DNA from 2 places in the Enterobacter hormaechei subsp. xiangfangensis genome. Region 2 is predicted to be linked to the other one. Evidence: predicted binding sites of a transcription regulator. Region 2 holds the regulator's gene; the other holds the start of a gene.
What was found. Region 2 encodes PurR, which represses purine synthesis genes. Its sites were predicted from a motif close to CANGCAAACGTTTGCNTG; they were not measured.

Region 1: a site for PurR is predicted at 5,736-5,753, ahead of carA (glutamine-hydrolyzing carbamoyl-phosphate synthase small subunit). Genes of this name have one in related genera too.

Annotation. Positions count from the first base shown of each region.
Region 1 covers NZ_CP017183.1:696,341-704,481, forward strand. Annotated here, with positions in the region: gene ileS (isoleucine--tRNA ligase) at 1-2,472, shown strand, start outside; gene lspA (signal peptidase II) at 2,472-2,972, shown strand; gene fkpB (FKBP-type peptidyl-prolyl cis-trans isomerase) at 3,089-3,538, shown strand; gene ispH (4-hydroxy-3-methylbut-2-enyl diphosphate reductase) at 3,540-4,490, shown strand; gene dapB (4-hydroxy-tetrahydrodipicolinate reductase) at 4,696-5,517, shown strand; gene carA (glutamine-hydrolyzing carbamoyl-phosphate synthase small subunit) at 5,972-7,120, shown strand; gene carB (carbamoyl-phosphate synthase large subunit) at 7,139-8,141, shown strand, end outside.
Region 2 covers NZ_CP017183.1:1,994,588-2,002,728, reverse strand. Annotated here, with positions in the region: gene nemA (alkene reductase) at 1-417, shown strand, start outside; gene gloA (lactoylglutathione lyase) at 517-924, shown strand; gene rnt (ribonuclease T) at 1,021-1,680, shown strand; gene grxD (monothiol glutaredoxin 4) at 1,761-2,108, opposite strand; gene BFV63_RS09615 (C40 family peptidase) at 2,447-3,205, shown strand; gene sodB (superoxide dismutase [Fe]) at 3,328-3,909, shown strand; gene BFV63_RS09605 (MFS transporter) at 3,947-5,113, opposite strand; gene cydH (cytochrome bd-I oxidase subunit CydH) at 5,275-5,364, opposite strand; gene purR (HTH-type transcriptional repressor PurR) at 5,662-6,687, shown strand; gene punR (DNA-binding transcriptional activator PunR) at 6,705-7,616, opposite strand; gene punC (purine nucleoside transporter PunC) at 7,729-8,141, shown strand, end outside.

The DNA.
Region 1 (8,141 bases), 1.3 Mb from region 2:
AAGTTCACCGCCGCAGAATTCCGCGCGAAATGCCGCGAATACGCTGCCACCCAGGTTGACGGTCAGCGCGCTGACTTTATCCGTCTGGGCGTGCTGGGCGACTGGTCGCATCCGTACCTGACCATGGATTTCAAAACCGAAGCCAACATCATCCGTGCGCTGGGTAAAATCATCGGCAACGGTCACCTGCACAAAGGCGCGAAGCCGGTGCACTGGTGTGTGGACTGCCGTTCTGCGCTGGCAGAAGCGGAAGTAGAGTATTACGACAAAACCTCGCCTTCTATCGACGTGGCGTTCGAAGCGGTCGATCAGGATGCGATCAAAGCTAAATTTGGTCTGCCTGGGGTAAGCGGTCCAGTCTCGCTGGTTATCTGGACAACCACCCCGTGGACGCTGCCTGCTAACCGCGCGATCTCCCTCTCTGGCGAGTTTGAGTATGCGCTGGTGCAGATTGATGGCCGTGCGGTTATCCTGGCGAAAGACCTGGTCGAAAGCGTACTGAAACGCGCGAACATCACCGATTACACCGTGCTGGGCACCGTAAAAGGCGACGCGCTGGAACTGATGCGCTTCAAACACCCATTCCTGGACTTCGACGTTCCGGCGATTCTGGGCGACCACGTAACGCTGGACGCGGGTACCGGTGCGGTACATACCGCCGGTGGTCACGGCCCTGACGACTACAACATCAGCCTGAAGTACGGTCTGGAAATCGCCAACCCGGTTGGGCCGGACGGCTCCTACCTGCCTGGCACCTACCCGGTGCTGGACGGCGTCAACGTCTTCAAAGCGAACGACATTATTGTCGACATGCTGCGCACCAGCGGCGCGCTGCTGCACGTTGAAAAAATGCAGCACAGCTATCCGTGCTGCTGGCGCCACAAGTCGCCAATCATCTTCCGTGCGACCCCGCAGTGGTTCGTCAGCATGGATCAGAAGGGCCTGCGCGAGCAGTCTCTGAAAGAGATCAAAGGCGTGCAGTGGATCCCGGACTGGGGCCAGGCGCGTATCGAATCCATGGTGGCTAACCGTCCTGACTGGTGTATCTCCCGTCAGCGCACCTGGGGCGTGCCGATGTCGCTGTTCGTGCACAAAGAGACGCAGGAACTGCATCCGAACACCCTGGAACTGATGGAAGAAGTGGCGAAACGCGTTGAAGTTGACGGCATTCAGGCGTGGTGGGATCTCGACGCCCGCGACATCCTGGGCGCGGACGCGGACAACTACGAGAAAGTGCCGGATACCCTGGACGTGTGGTTCGACTCCGGTTCAACCCATGCCTCTGTGGTTGACGTGCGCCCTGAGTTCGCCGGTCACGCTGCCGACATGTATCTCGAAGGCTCCGACCAACACCGCGGCTGGTTCATGTCATCCCTGATGATCTCCACCGCCATGAAGGGCAAAGCACCTTACCGTCAGGTACTGACTCACGGCTTCACCGTGGATGGTCAGGGCCGTAAGATGTCCAAGTCCATCGGTAACACCGTTTCGCCGCAGGACGTAATGAACAAGCTGGGCGCGGACATCCTGCGTCTGTGGGTAGCCTCTACCGACTACACCGGCGAAATGGCGGTGTCTGACGAGATCCTGAAGCGTGCTGCCGACAGCTATCGTCGTATCCGTAACACCGCGCGCTTCCTGCTGGCGAACCTGAACGGGTTCGATCCGGTAAAAGATATGGTGAAGCCGGAAGAGATGGTCGTGCTCGATCGCTGGGCGGTAGGCTGCGCGAAAGCGGCGCAGGAAGATATCCTGAAAGCGTATGAGTCTTACGATTTCCACGAAGTGGTGCAGCGCCTGATGCGCTTCTGCTCCATCGAGATGGGCTCGTTCTACCTCGACATCATTAAAGACCGTCAGTACACCGCGAAAGCGGACAGCGTGGCGCGCCGCAGCTGTCAGTCTGCGCTGTACCACATCGCAGAAGCGCTGGTGCGCTGGATGGCGCCGATCATGTCCTTCACCGCGGATGAAATCTGGGGTTACCTGCCGGGCGACCGTGAGAAGTATGTCTTCACCGGCGAGTGGTATGAAGGTCTGTTCGATCTCTCCAGCACCGAAGCGATGAACGATGCCTATTGGGACGAGCTGCTGAAAGTGCGTGGCGAAGTGAACAAGGTTATCGAGCAGGCGCGCGCTGACAAGAAAGTCGGTGGCTCTCTGGAAGCGACGGTGACCCTGTACGCAGAGCCTGAGCTGGCCGCGAAGCTGACCGCGCTGGGCGATGAATTACGATTTGTCCTGTTGACCTCTGGTGCGAAAGTTGCGGATTATGCCGAGGCGTCTGCTGATGCTCAGCAGAGCGAACTGCTCAAAGGACTGAAGGTCGCGCTGAGCAAAGCCGACGGTGAAAAATGCCCGCGTTGCTGGCATTACACCACTGATGTCGGTCAGGTGGCGGAACACGCAGACATCTGCGGACGCTGTGTAAGCAACGTCGCCGGTGACGGCGAAAAACGTAAGTTTGCCTGATGAGTAAAACTCTCTGTTCAACAGGACTGCGCTGGCTGTGGCTGGTGGTGGTGGTGCTGATTATTGATTTGGGCAGCAAGTTCCTGATCCTCCAGAATTTCGCTCTGGGGGATACGGTCCCGCTGTTCCCGTCGCTTAACCTGCACTACGCCCGCAACTACGGTGCGGCGTTTAGTTTCCTTGCCGACAGCGGTGGCTGGCAGCGCTGGTTCTTCGCGGGTATCGCTATCGGTATCTGCGTCGTGCTGGCGGTGCTGATGTACCGCTCGAAGGCCACGCAAAAGCTGAATAACATCGCCTACGCGCTGATCATTGGCGGCGCGCTGGGTAACCTGTTTGACCGCCTGTGGCACGGCTTTGTGGTCGATATGATCGACTTCTACGTCGGCGACTGGCACTTCGCGACCTTTAACCTCGCCGATAGCGCAATATGCGTTGGTGCGGCGTTAATCGTGCTGGAAGGCTTCTTGCCTAAACCGGCTGCGAAAGAGCAGGCGTAACAAAACCAGCCGGGTGACGCGTAGCGATCCCGGCCTACAGAATTTGTGGCCCCCGTAGGCCCGGTAAGCGTAGCGCCACCGGGCAACAGGTGACCCAAAACAAGCGAGCAATTTGCATGTCTAAATCCGTACAGAGCAACAGCGCGGTTCTCGTTCACTTTACGCTGAAGCTGGATGACGGCTCTACGGCCGAATCCACCCGCAACAACGGCAAACCAGCCCTGTTTCGTCTTGGCGATACCTCCCTGTCTGAAGGTCTTGAGCAGCAGCTTCTCGGTCTGAAAGAGGGTGAGAAAAAAGCCTTTTCGCTGGAGCCGGATGCCGCGTTTGGCGTGCCAAGCCCGGATCTGATCCAGTACTTCTCCCGTCGTGAGTTTATGGACGCGGGTGAACCGGAGATCGGGGCAATTATGCTCTTTACCGCTATGGACGGCAGCGAAATGCCTGGCGTGATCCGCGAAATCAACGGCGACTCGATTACCGTTGACTTTAACCATCCGCTTGCCGGGCGCACTGTCCATTTTGATGTAGAAGTGCTGGAGATCGATCCGGCACTGGAGGCCTGAAATGCAGATCCTGTTGGCTAACCCGCGCGGTTTTTGCGCCGGTGTAGACCGCGCTATCAGCATTGTTGAAAACGCGCTGGAGATTTACGGCGCGCCGATTTACGTGCGTCACGAAGTGGTGCACAACCGCTACGTGGTCGACAGCCTGCGCGAGCGCGGTGCGATTTTTATCGAGCAGATTAGCGAAGTGCCGGACGGCGCAATTCTCATCTTCTCCGCGCACGGCGTCTCGCAGGCGGTACGCAACGAGGCGAAAAACCGCGATCTGACCGTTTTCGATGCCACCTGTCCGCTGGTGACCAAAGTGCATATGGAAGTGGCGCGCGCCAGCCGTCGCGGTGAAGAGTCAATTCTGATTGGTCACGCCGGTCACCCGGAAGTGGAAGGCACCATGGGCCAGTACAGCAACCCGGAAGGGGGCATGTATCTGGTTGAGTCACCGGAAGACGTCTTTACGCTGAATGTGAAAAACGAAGCCCGACTGTCGTTTATGACCCAGACGACGCTTTCCGTGGACGACACCTCAGACGTGATTGACGCCCTGCGCCAGCGCTTCCCGAAAATCGTCGGGCCGCGCAAAGATGATATCTGCTACGCAACCACCAACCGTCAGGAAGCCGTGCGCGCGCTGGCTGAACAGGCGGACGTGGTGCTGGTGGTCGGCTCGAAAAACTCCTCTAACTCTAACCGTCTGGCCGAACTGGCGCAGCGTATGGGGAAAGCGGCGTTTTTAATCGACGACGCAACGGACATTCAGGAAGCGTGGGTGAAAAACGCGGTCTGCGTCGGTGTTACCGCAGGCGCTTCAGCGCCGGATATTCTGGTGCAGAACGTCATTGCCCGCTTGCAAGAGCTGGGCGGTGGCGAAGCGGTGCCGCTGGAAGGCCGCGAAGAGAACATTGTCTTTGAAGTGCCGAAAGAGTTGCGTATTGACGCGCGAGAAGTGGAATAGTTCTTTATCTGATGAAAGGCCAGCACCTCCTGTGCTGGCTTTTTTTTTGCCCCAAACTTTATCGTGACGACAAAATCATGTCTTTTACTGATATTTAAGTCGGTTTCACGTTAAATTCTAATTATCGGTGTTTTCAGTTGGCAGGCTTTGCCAAGGCTGGTTAATCTGAAAACGGTTTACATCATTTTAACGTAAGAGAATAACTATGCATAATGCACAGATCCGCGTTGCTATTGCGGGCGCGGGTGGACGTATGGGTCGCCAGCTGATTCAGGCGGCACTACAGATGGATGGCGTGGCACTCGGCGCGGCGCTGGAGCGTGAGGGTTCATCCCTGCTGGGAGCCGATGCAGGCGAACTGGCGGGCGCGGGCAAGACAGGCGTAACCGTACAGAGCAGCCTTGAGGCAGTGAAAGAAGACTTTGATGTGTTCATCGACTTTACCCGTCCGGAAGGCACGCTGGCTCATCTGGCGTTTTGCCGTCAGCACGGTAAAGGGATGGTGATTGGTACCACTGGTTTCGATGATGCCGGTAAACAGGCCATTCAGGACGCAGCCACCGACATTGCGATTGTCTTCGCTGCGAACTTTAGCGTCGGCGTTAACGTCATGCTGAAACTGCTGGAAAAGGCAGCGAAGGTGATGGGCAATTATACCGACATTGAGATTGTTGAAGCACACCACCGCTATAAAGTTGATGCTCCATCAGGCACGGCGCTGGCGATGGGCGAAGCGATTGCTCATGCACTTGATAGGGATTTAAAAGAGTGCGCGGTCTATACCCGTGAAGGACATACCGGCGAACGCGTGCCCGGGACAATTGGTTTCGCAACCGTTCGTGCAGGCGATATCGTCGGTGAACATACGGCGATGTTCGCCGATATTGGCGAACGTGTTGAGATTACCCACAAAGCGTCAAGCCGCATGACGTTTGCGAATGGTGCAGTTCGCGCCGCTTTGTGGCTTAACGCGAAGGAAAAGGGTCTTTTTGATATGCGAGATGTGCTTGATCTCAATAATTTGTAAGCGATATTACCCATCGTGATGTGGTTATTGCAGTCGTAATTACTTGATTGCATGGGGCAATAATTTATTGCCCTCTTATTTTATCAGTTTTAGATAAAAAATAATGCTTAGGCGGTATAAAGCTTATTGATGTGCCATTTTTCTGTGAAATATATGTAAATTTTGACCATCTGGTCCACTTTTTGTCACCCGCCTCCCTAAAATTCTAACAAACCTGCCGCGCAAGCGTTTTCCGGGATGATTTACCTGATCTTTTTGCCCATTAAATCCCATTCCAGATGCCAGGCTTGCAAAAGAATAAACAAAACTCCCGTTTTAAGTTGACTTTTACATGGCAAATCCCCAGAATGCCGCCGTTTGCCAAAAATCCGCTGGCAACACATTTGCATTGATCCATGACATGTTTATGAATTAATATGCAAATAAAGTGAGTGAATATTCTCTGGAGGGTGTTTTGATTAAGTCAGCGCTATTGGTTCTGGAAGACGGAACCCAGTTTATCGGTCGGGCCATAGGGGCAACGGGTTCGGCGGTTGGGGAAGTCGTTTTCAATACTTCAATGACCGGTTATCAAGAAATCCTCACTGATCCTTCCTATTCTCGCCAAATCGTTACTCTTACTTATCCTCATATCGGCAATGTCGGCACCAATGCGGCTGACGAAGAATCCTCTCAGGTACATGCGCAAGGCCTGGTCATTCGCGACCTGCCGCTGATTGCCAGCAACTTCCGCAACACCGAAGACCTCTCTTCTTACCTGAAGCGCCATAACATTGTGGCGATTGCCGATATCGATACCCGTAAGCTGACGCGTCTGCTGCGCGAGAAGGGCGCACAAAACGGTTGTATCATCGCAGGGGATAACCTCGATGCGACGCTGGCGCTGGAAAAAGCGAAAGCCTTCCCGGGTCTGAACGGTATGGACCTGGCGAAAGAAGTGACCACGGCGGAAGCCTACAGCTGGACGCAGGGTAGCTGGACGCTGGAAGGCGACCTGCCGGAAGCGAAACCGGAAAGCGAGCTGCCGTTCCACGTGGTGGCCTACGATTTTGGCGCCAAGCGCAACATCCTGCGTATGCTGGTTGACCGTGGCTGCCGCCTGACGGTCGTCCCGGCACAAACGTCTGCGGAAGATGTTCTGAAGATGAACCCGGACGGCATCTTCCTCTCTAACGGTCCTGGCGACCCGGCGCCGTGCGACTACGCTATCGACGCCATCAAGTCCTTCCTTGAAACCGATATCCCGGTATTCGGCATCTGTCTCGGCCATCAGCTGCTGGCGCTGGCGAGCGGAGCGAACACCGTCAAGATGAAGTTCGGCCACCACGGTGGTAACCACCCGGTGAAAGATATCGACAACAACACGGTGATGATCACCGCGCAGAACCACGGCTTCGCTGTGGATGAAGCGACGATGCCGGCTAACCTGCGCGTGACGCACAAATCACTGTTCGATGGTACCTTGCAGGGTATCCATCGTACCGATAAGCCTGCGTTCAGCTTCCAGGGCCACCCTGAAGCCAGCCCGGGCCCACACGATGCCGCACCGCTGTTCGATCACTTCATCGAACTTATTGAGCAATACCGTAAGATCGCTAAATAATCAGGAGCTGAGAAGACCATGCCAAAACGTACAGACATAAAAAGCATCCTGATCCTTGGCGCTGGCCCGATTGTCATCGGCCAGGCCTGTGAATTTGACTACTCTGGCGCGCAGGCGTGTAAAGCCCTGCGTGAAGAGGGTTACCGCGTCATTCTGGTGAACTCTAACCCGGCCACCATCATGACCGACCCGGAAATGGCGGATGCGACCTACATCGAGCCAATTCACTGGGAAGTGGTACGCAAAATTATCGAGAAAGAGCGTCCGGACGCGGTGCTGCCGACCATGGGCGGCCAGACGGCGCTGAACTGTGCGCTGGAGCTGGAGCGTCAGGGCGTGCTGGAAGAGTTCGGCGTGACCATGATCGGTGCGACCGCCGACGCGATTGATAAAGCAGAAGACCGTCGCCGCTTCGACGTGGCAATGAAAAAAATTGGCCTTGATACCGCGCGTTCCGGTATCGCGCACAATATGGAAGAAGCGCTGGCCGTTGCGGCTGAAGTGGGCTATCCGTGCATCATCCGTCCATCGTTCACCATGGGCGGCACCGGCGGCGGCATTGCCTACAACCGCGAAGAGTTTGAAGAGATTTGTGAGCGCGGCCTGGATCTCTCCCCAACCAAAGAGCTGCTGATTGATGAATCGCTGATTGGCTGGAAAGAGTACGAGATGGAAGTGGTGCGTGATAAAAACGACAACTGCATCATCGTCTGCTCCATCGAAAACTTTGACGCGATGGGGATCCACACCGGCGACTCTATCACCGTTGCGCCAGCTCAGACGCTGACCGACAAAGAGTACCAAATCATGCGTAACGCCTCGATGGCGGTACTGCGTGAAATCGGCGTGGAAACCGGCGGCTCTAACGTGCAGTTCTCGGTGAACCCGAAAACCGGCCGTCTGATTGTTATCGAAATGAACCCGCGCGTGTCCCGTTCCTCCGCGCTGGCCTCCAAAGCCACCGGCTTCCCGATTGCGAAGGTGGCGGCGAAACTGGCGGTGGGTTACACCCTTGACGAGC
Region 2 (8,141 bases):
GCAGACCGCATTGGTATTCGTGTCTCCCCGATCGGTACTTTCCAGAACGTCGACAACGGTCCGAACGAAGAAGCAGACGCGCTGTATCTGATTGAAGAGCTGGCGAAACGTGGTATCGCCTATCTGCACATGTCCGAGCCGGACTGGGCAGGCGGCAAGCCTTATAGTGAAGCCTTCCGCCAGAAAGTGCGCGAGCGCTTCCACGGCGTGATTATCGGGGCGGGCGCGTATACGGCAGAGAAAGCTGAAGATCTGATCGGGAAAGGCCTGATCGACGCCGTGGCCTTTGGCCGTGACTACATTGCTAACCCGGATCTGGTTGCCCGTTTGCAGAAGAAAGCCGAACTGAACCCGCAGCGCCCTGAAAGTTTCTATGGCGGCGGCGCGGAAGGTTATACCGACTACCCTTCACTGTAATCCCGCTTTGTACATTGATAGCGGCGACCTTTCGCCGCTATACTAAAACATCGTTTCTGTTCAAAAAGATAATCCATTCCACTGGTTAATGAGGAAATTATGCGCCTACTTCACACCATGCTGCGCGTTGGCGACCTGCAACGTTCCATCGATTTCTACACTAACGTTCTGGGCATGAAGCTGCTGCGCACCAGCGAAAATCCGGAATATAAATACTCTCTGGCGTTTGTCGGTTACGGCCCGGAATCTGATGAAGCGGTCATCGAGCTGACCTACAACTGGGGCGTGGACAGCTATGAGCTGGGTACGGCTTACGGACACATCGCGCTGGAAGTGGATAACGCCGCCGAAGCCTGCGAACGTATCCGCAGCAATGGCGGTAACGTCACCCGTGAAGCCGGTCCGGTTAAGGGCGGTACCACCGTCATTGCGTTTGTGGAAGATCCGGACGGTTATAAAATCGAACTGATTGAAGCCAAAGACGCTGGTCGCGGTCTGGGCAATTGATCCCGCAGGGCGCACTATGCGCCCGTTGTTTTGCTGCATCCCCTCTCAAAATTTGCCATAATGCGCACTGCTTTTTCCCCCTTGTAAGAGACCCTGATGTCCGATAACGCTCAATTTACCGGTCTGTGCGACCGTTTTCGTGGTTTTTATCCCGTTGTCATTGATGTTGAAACAGCCGGATTTAACGCTAAAACCGATGCGCTGCTTGAGATTGCCGCCATCACGCTGAAGATGGATGAACAGGGCTGGCTTGTACCGGACACCACGCTGCATTTCCACGTTGAACCCTTTGAAGGGGCAAACTTACAGCCAGAGGCGCTGGCCTTTAACGGTATCGATCCGACAAACCCGCTGCGCGGGGCGGTAAGCGAATACGAGGCGCTGCACGCCATTTTCAAAATGGTGCGCAAAGGCATGAAAGAGAATGACTGTAGCCGCGCCATCATGGTAGCCCACAACGCTACGTTCGATCACAGCTTCACCATGGCTGCCGCCGAGCGCGCCTCGCTAAAGCGCAATCCATTTCATCCGTTTGTGACCTTCGACACCGCCGCGCTGAGCGGCCTGGCGCTGGGGCAAACCGTGCTCTCGAAAGCCTGCATCACGGCGGGTATTGCGTTTGACGGTACCCAGGCGCATTCCGCGTTATACGACACCGAGCGTACGGCGGAGCTGTTCTGTGAGATCGTCAACCGCTGGAAACGTCTGGGCGGCTGGCCGCTGCCGATGGGCGACGAGGCCGATCTTCAATCGTAGGTTGGGTTATCAACAGCCCCCCAGGACAAAAAAAAAAGCGACCAACATAATGTGGTCGCTTTTTTATATCCGCAGAAAACTTATTCTGCGTCCGGCTCTTCGGTTTTATACTTCGCCGCAGTCTCTTTGATCAGCTGTTGCAGTTCGCCGCGCTGATACATTTCAATCAGGATGTCGCATCCGCCAACCAGTTCACCATCAACCCACAGCTGTGGGAAGGTCGGCCAGTTTGCGTATTTTGGCAATTCAGCGCGAATGTCCGGGTTTTGCAGGATATCAACGTAAGCAAAACGCTCACCACAGGCGGACAGCGCCTGAACCGCTTGCGCGGAGAAGCCGCAGCTTGGCAGCTTCGGAGAACCTTTCATGTACAGGAGAATCGGGTTTTCAGCGATCTGGCGCTGAATTTTTTCAATAGTGGTGCTCATGTCTTGCTTCCTTTAACTTCTGTTACGGCATCAGTCTGACATTGTAGCGGGTCAGGCCGACATCGGAAAATAACATTTTTGTCACGTCTAATTATTTTATCGCTTATCGCATAAAGTTGCATTGCTAATGTCGTTTATCGCCAGACGGGGTGCGGTTTTGCTTAAGGAGCGAACAGGAGTGCGTCAGAATGGTGAATTTTTTTGCACTTGCTAACGAAACATAATTTTTGAATGAAAAATGCTATTAACTTCTTCTGATTTTATGGATTAGAATCGACAGGTTTTGTAAATCTCACGCGGGTATGCATTGTGGCCTGCATTTATCAGGGGACTGCCCAGTGGCGCGGATAACTAAAATCTCGATGACGCTCTGTGCTTTACTGTTTACCACACTCTCATTTACGCCAGCGGCGAACGCCTCTGAACAGGCGCGGCATTCTGCTGTACAAAAAACGCATCTGGCAAAATCCACAGAACGTAAGAAAAAAACCACCAGCAAAACAGTTAAGAAGAAAATCACCGCTCAGACCAAAAAGACCGCCTCCAGTAAAACCAAAACTCTCCGCTCCGGCACGCACAAAACCACCCGCACAACCGCCAGCCTGGTGAATGAAAAATGCACCGTGCGCAAAGGCCATAAAACGAAATGCGCAAAAGTGACGAAGCTGGCTGACGTGCATAAAGCGCGCATGCAGAAAGCGCAAAAAACGGCGATGAACAAACTGATGGGGCAAATAGGTAAGCCGTATCGCTGGGGTGGCACCTCTCCGCGCACCGGTTTTGACTGTAGTGGGCTGGTTTATTATGCCTATAAAGATCTGGTGAAGTTTCGCATTCCACGCACCGCCAATGAGATGTACCATCTGCGCGACGCCGCCCCTGTAAACCGTGGCGAACTGCAAAATGGCGACCTGGTGTTCTTCCGCACCCAGGGACGCGGTACGGCCGATCACGTTGGGGTGTATGTGGGTAACGGTAAATTTATCCAGTCACCGCGCAGCGGTCAGGACATTCAGATCACCTCTCTCAGCGAAGATTACTGGGTGCGCCACTATGTGGGTGCGCGCCGCGTGATGACGCCAAAAACCATCCGCTAGCCCCTGCCCTGCCGCCTCTGTGGCAGGGTAAGTTCCTCTTTTGCATACCCTTTCAATTTGCTATTCTGTCCTTGTTGTCTGTAGGGTTATTGGCAACGTATAAAACTATAAGGAGAGAAGCAATGTCGTTCGAATTACCTGCACTACCGTATGCAAAAGACGCCCTGGCCCCGCATATTTCCGCGGAAACCCTGGAGTACCATTACGGCAAGCATCACCAGACCTATGTCACCAACCTGAATAACCTGATCAAGGGCACCGATTTTGAAGGCAAAACGCTGGAAGAGATCGTGCGCAGTTCAGACGGCGGCGTATTCAACAACGCCGCACAGGTGTGGAACCACACCTTCTACTGGCACTGCCTGGCCCCGAATGCAGGCGGAGAACCTGACGGTGAGCTGGCGGCAGCGATTAACGCCGCGTTCGGCAGTTTCGCGGATTTTAAAGCGAAGTTTACTGACGCAGCCGTTAAAAACTTTGGCTCCGGCTGGACCTGGCTGGTAAAAGAGGCTGATGGCAAACTGGCTATCGTTTCCACTTCTAATGCGGGTACCCCTCTGACCACCAGCGCCACGCCGCTGATGACCGTGGACGTATGGGAACACGCCTATTACATTGATTACCGTAATGCGCGCCCGAACTACCTGGAACACTTCTGGGCACTGGTTAACTGGGAATTTGTTGCGAAGAACTTCGCCGCGTAAGAGACACGCAGAAGGGGCAGCCCTTCTGCGTTTTTGTTTATTCCGCCGTACACACCGCTTGAGGCTGTTTACGACCAGACATTATCACCAGCAGCAGGCCGAGTGCGGCAATGATCGCCCCCATTACCGGCACAAAGCTATAACCCAAACCACCGGAGATCACCGCCCCGCCCGCTGCGGCCCCCAGCGCATTGCCCAGGTTAAACGCACCGATATTCACCGATGAAGAGAGCCCCGGCGCTTCGTGTGCAACGCGCATTACGCGCATCTGCAACGGTGGCACCACGGCAAAGGTTGCGGCGCCCCACACCACCATGGCAATCGCGGCACCCACTTCGTTACGCGCCAGCCACGGAATCGCCACCATGATGACAATCAGCAGCGTTAAAAAACCTTTCAGCGTCCCACTCACGGAGCGGTCGGCAAATTTCCCGCCGAGATAGTTGCCAATCGAGAACCCGACACCAATCAGCACCAGCATCGCGGTAACAAAGAGTGGCGTTGCGTGGGTTATGTCGTGCAGCACCGGGGAGATATAGGTGTAGAGCGTAAACATCGCCCCGGCCCCCAGCACCGTGGTGAGCAGCGCGGACAACACCTGAGGACGCATCAGCACCGCCAGCTCTTTACGTACTTCCGGACGTTCTCCAGCGCTTCCTTTCGGCAGTGAGAAGAACAGCGCAACCATCGCGACCACGCCCAGTCCGGCGGTTGCGAGGAAAGACATACGCCAGCCGATGGCTTCTCCCAGCCAGGTGGCGGCGGGAACGCCGCCGATATTAGCGATGGTGAGGCCCATAAACATAGTGGCTACCGCGCTGGCCTGCTTATGTTTTGGCACCACGCTGGCAGCAACAACCGAGCCCAGTCCGAAGAAGGCGCCATGGTTGAGGCTGGTAAGAATGCGCGAAAGCATCAGAGTGGTGTAATCGGGCGAAATCGCGGAAAACACATTGCCGAGAGTGAAAATCGCCATCAGGAAAATCAGCGCGTTGCGGCGCGCACGGTGCGAAAGCAGCAGCGTCATCAGCGGCGCGCCCACCATCACGCCGATCGCGTAGGCGCTAATTAACATACCGGCCGCAGGGATAGAGACGTCTACCCCCCGGGCGATAACAGGCAATAACCCCATCGGGGAGAATTCAGTGGTGCCAATCCCAAAGGCGCCAATCGCCAGGGCCAGCAGGGGAAAATTGATTTTCATGAAGAGGCTCCGGATACCGTGCCATAACCCGGCACAGAACTAAGAAGTCAAAAGCATGACATCAATCACAAAAAATGAGAAGTTAACATTTTGGCAAAAGATTTTTGCCGGAGAGGTAACAATAGCGGCAAGAGAGGGAGAAGGTTCTCCCTCCGCCTGAATCAGTGCAGTGCAGCGGTTAAACCACCGGCAACAATCAGAGCAAGAACAACAATGGTGGTAAACAGCGAAAACTTCAGATCGGTACTCATCAATTTTTCTCCTTTTATTCACCCTACGAAAAGTGAGCTTGCTCATTTTTACACAGTTCAGGTCAAAAATCTTCCAGGATTTAAACGGATATCCACTTTACCTCTTCCCCTTTTCATCAAGATAGGACAAAATTCCACGCTAAATTTATTAGCGTACCGGCCACTGACCCCCTCCTGACGTCCTGTGTCGTTTTCCCGGCGTGTCGCAACTCATGTTTGCGTAATAAGGGTGAGAGAAGGCAAACGTTTACCTTCAATTTTTTCAGGAGCTTAGGATATGGTCTGGAGTGACATTTAATGGCAACAATTAAAGACGTAGCAAAACGCGCAAACGTTTCCACTACAACCGTATCACATGTTATTAACAAAACGCGTTTCGTCGCTGAAGAGACGCGTAATGCCGTCTGGGCGGCAATCAAAGAACTGCACTACTCGCCAAGTGCCGTCGCCCGCAGCCTGAAGGTTAATCACACCAAATCGATTGGCCTGCTGGCCACCAGCAGTGAAGCGGCCTATTTTGCTGAAATCATCGAAGCCGTTGAAAAAAACTGCTTCCAGAAAGGCTATACCCTGATTCTGGGCAATGCGTGGAACAACATTGAAAAACAGCGCGCTTACCTGTCAATGATGGCGCAAAAGCGCGTCGACGGTCTTCTGGTAATGTGTTCTGAATACCCTGAGTCGGTCCTTTCCATGCTGGAAGAGTATCGCCACATTCCGATGGTGGTCATGGACTGGGGCGAGGCGCGCGCAGACTTCACCGACTCCGTTATTGATAACGCCTTTGAAGGCGGCTACATGGCGGGGCGTTATCTGGTAGAACGCGGTCATCGTGAAATTGGCGTGATCCCGGGACCTCTGGAGCGTAACACCGGTGCTGGCCGTCTGGCCGGTTTCATGAAAGCGATGGAAGAGGCGCTGATCACCGTGCCGGAAAACTGGATTGTTCAGGGCGACTTCGAGCCGGAGTCAGGCTATCGCGCCATGCAGCAGATCGTCTCCCAGCCGCATCGCCCTACCGCGGTGTTCTGCGGCGGTGACATCATGGCGATGGGCGCGCTATGCGCGGCAGATGAACTCGGCCTGCGCGTCCCCCAGGATATCTCGGTGATCGGCTATGACAACGTGCGCAACGCCCGCTTCTTTACCCCGGCGCTGACCACCATTCACCAGCCGAAAGATTCGCTGGGTGAAACGGCCTTCAACATGCTGCTGGACAGGATCGTCAACAAGCGTGAACAGTCCCAGTCCATTGAAGTTCACCCGCGCCTGATAGAACGCCGTTCCGTTGCGGACGGTCCGTTCCGCGACTACCGTCGTTAATCACTTTCCGGGGCCAGCTATGCTGGTTCCCGCAACCACTCCCGGTTCAGCGTTTCGCTGTCTCCCAGATAATCCAGCAGCCAGGCCATGGCGGGCGAGACGTCGTTTTGCTGCCACGTCAGACAGCATGCGGCATCCGGGAAGGGGTTTTCCAGCGTCAGAGCCACCCACTCTCCCGCGTCGATGCGCGGGCGCGCAAAATGCACCGGCACCATGCCAACGCACAGCCCCGCGCTCAGACAGGTGGCTGACGACTCCCAGTCCGGCGCGACCACGCGGCGCTGATTATCCAGCAACCAGGTAATGCGCTTGGGCAGCGAGCGGGAGGTATCTTCCAGCACCAGCGAGGGCCAGTTGCGTAATGTGTCATCGCTCAGCGGCCCTTCCAGCGCTGCCAGCGGGTGATCGCGCGCGACCACGCAGGTCCAGCTCAGCATGCCCATGTCGCGAAACGCGTAGCGCCCACCAACCGGGATCGCCTGGGTTGCACCAATCGCCATCTCCGCCCTGCCGTCCGCCAGCGCATCCCAGACGCCGTTGAACACTTCCTGCGAAACACGCAGTTCGACGTCGGAAAAATGACGATAGAAATCGACGATCATCTGCCGGGTCCGCTCCGGCTTAACAATGTTATCCACCGCGATAGCGAGATGCCCGCGCCAGCCGTTGGCGATCTGCTGGCACTGCTCACGGGTGATCTGCATTTTTTTGATGACAGACCGCCCTTCCTTCAAAAACCACGCTCCGGCAGGCGTGAGCTCCACGTCGCGATGACGCCGCTCGAACAGCGGCACCGCCAGCCACGCTTCCAGCTGACGCACCGTGTAACTGATCGCCGAGGGAACGCGATGCAGCTCCTGGGCGGCGCCGGTAAAGCTGCCGTTACGCGCCACGGCATCAACCACTTCAAGGGAATAATCTGACCACATCTTTAGCCTGCAAATTTTTTGAATGCACCCGCCAAATATTAGCGTTTCACAAGCCGCTTTGCACTCCCTACACTCTGCGCCAACGTACACCTGCCTCCTCAGGAGAAAAAAAGTGCAACCCAGGAAAGGATTTTTAGTCTGGCTCGGCGGCTTAAGCGTGCTGGGCTTTTTGGCGACCGATATGTATCTGCCCGCGTTCGCCGCGATGCAGGAAGATTTGCAAACCCCTGCCGCCGCCATCAGCGCCAGTTTGAGTTTGTTCCTCGCCGGTTTTGCTTTTGCGCAATTGCTGTGGGGGCCGCTCTCGGATCGTTTTGGCCGTAAACCCGTCCTGTTGTTGGGGCTGGCGATTTTTGCCGCAGGCTGTCTGGGCATGCTGTGGGTCCGCGATGCCGCCTGGCTGCTGGCGCTGCGCTTTATTCAAGCGGTCGGTGTCTGTGCCGCTGCGGTGACCTGGCAGGCGCTGGTAACCGATTACTACCCCGCCTCGCGCACTAACCGCATATTCGCCACCATTATGCCCCT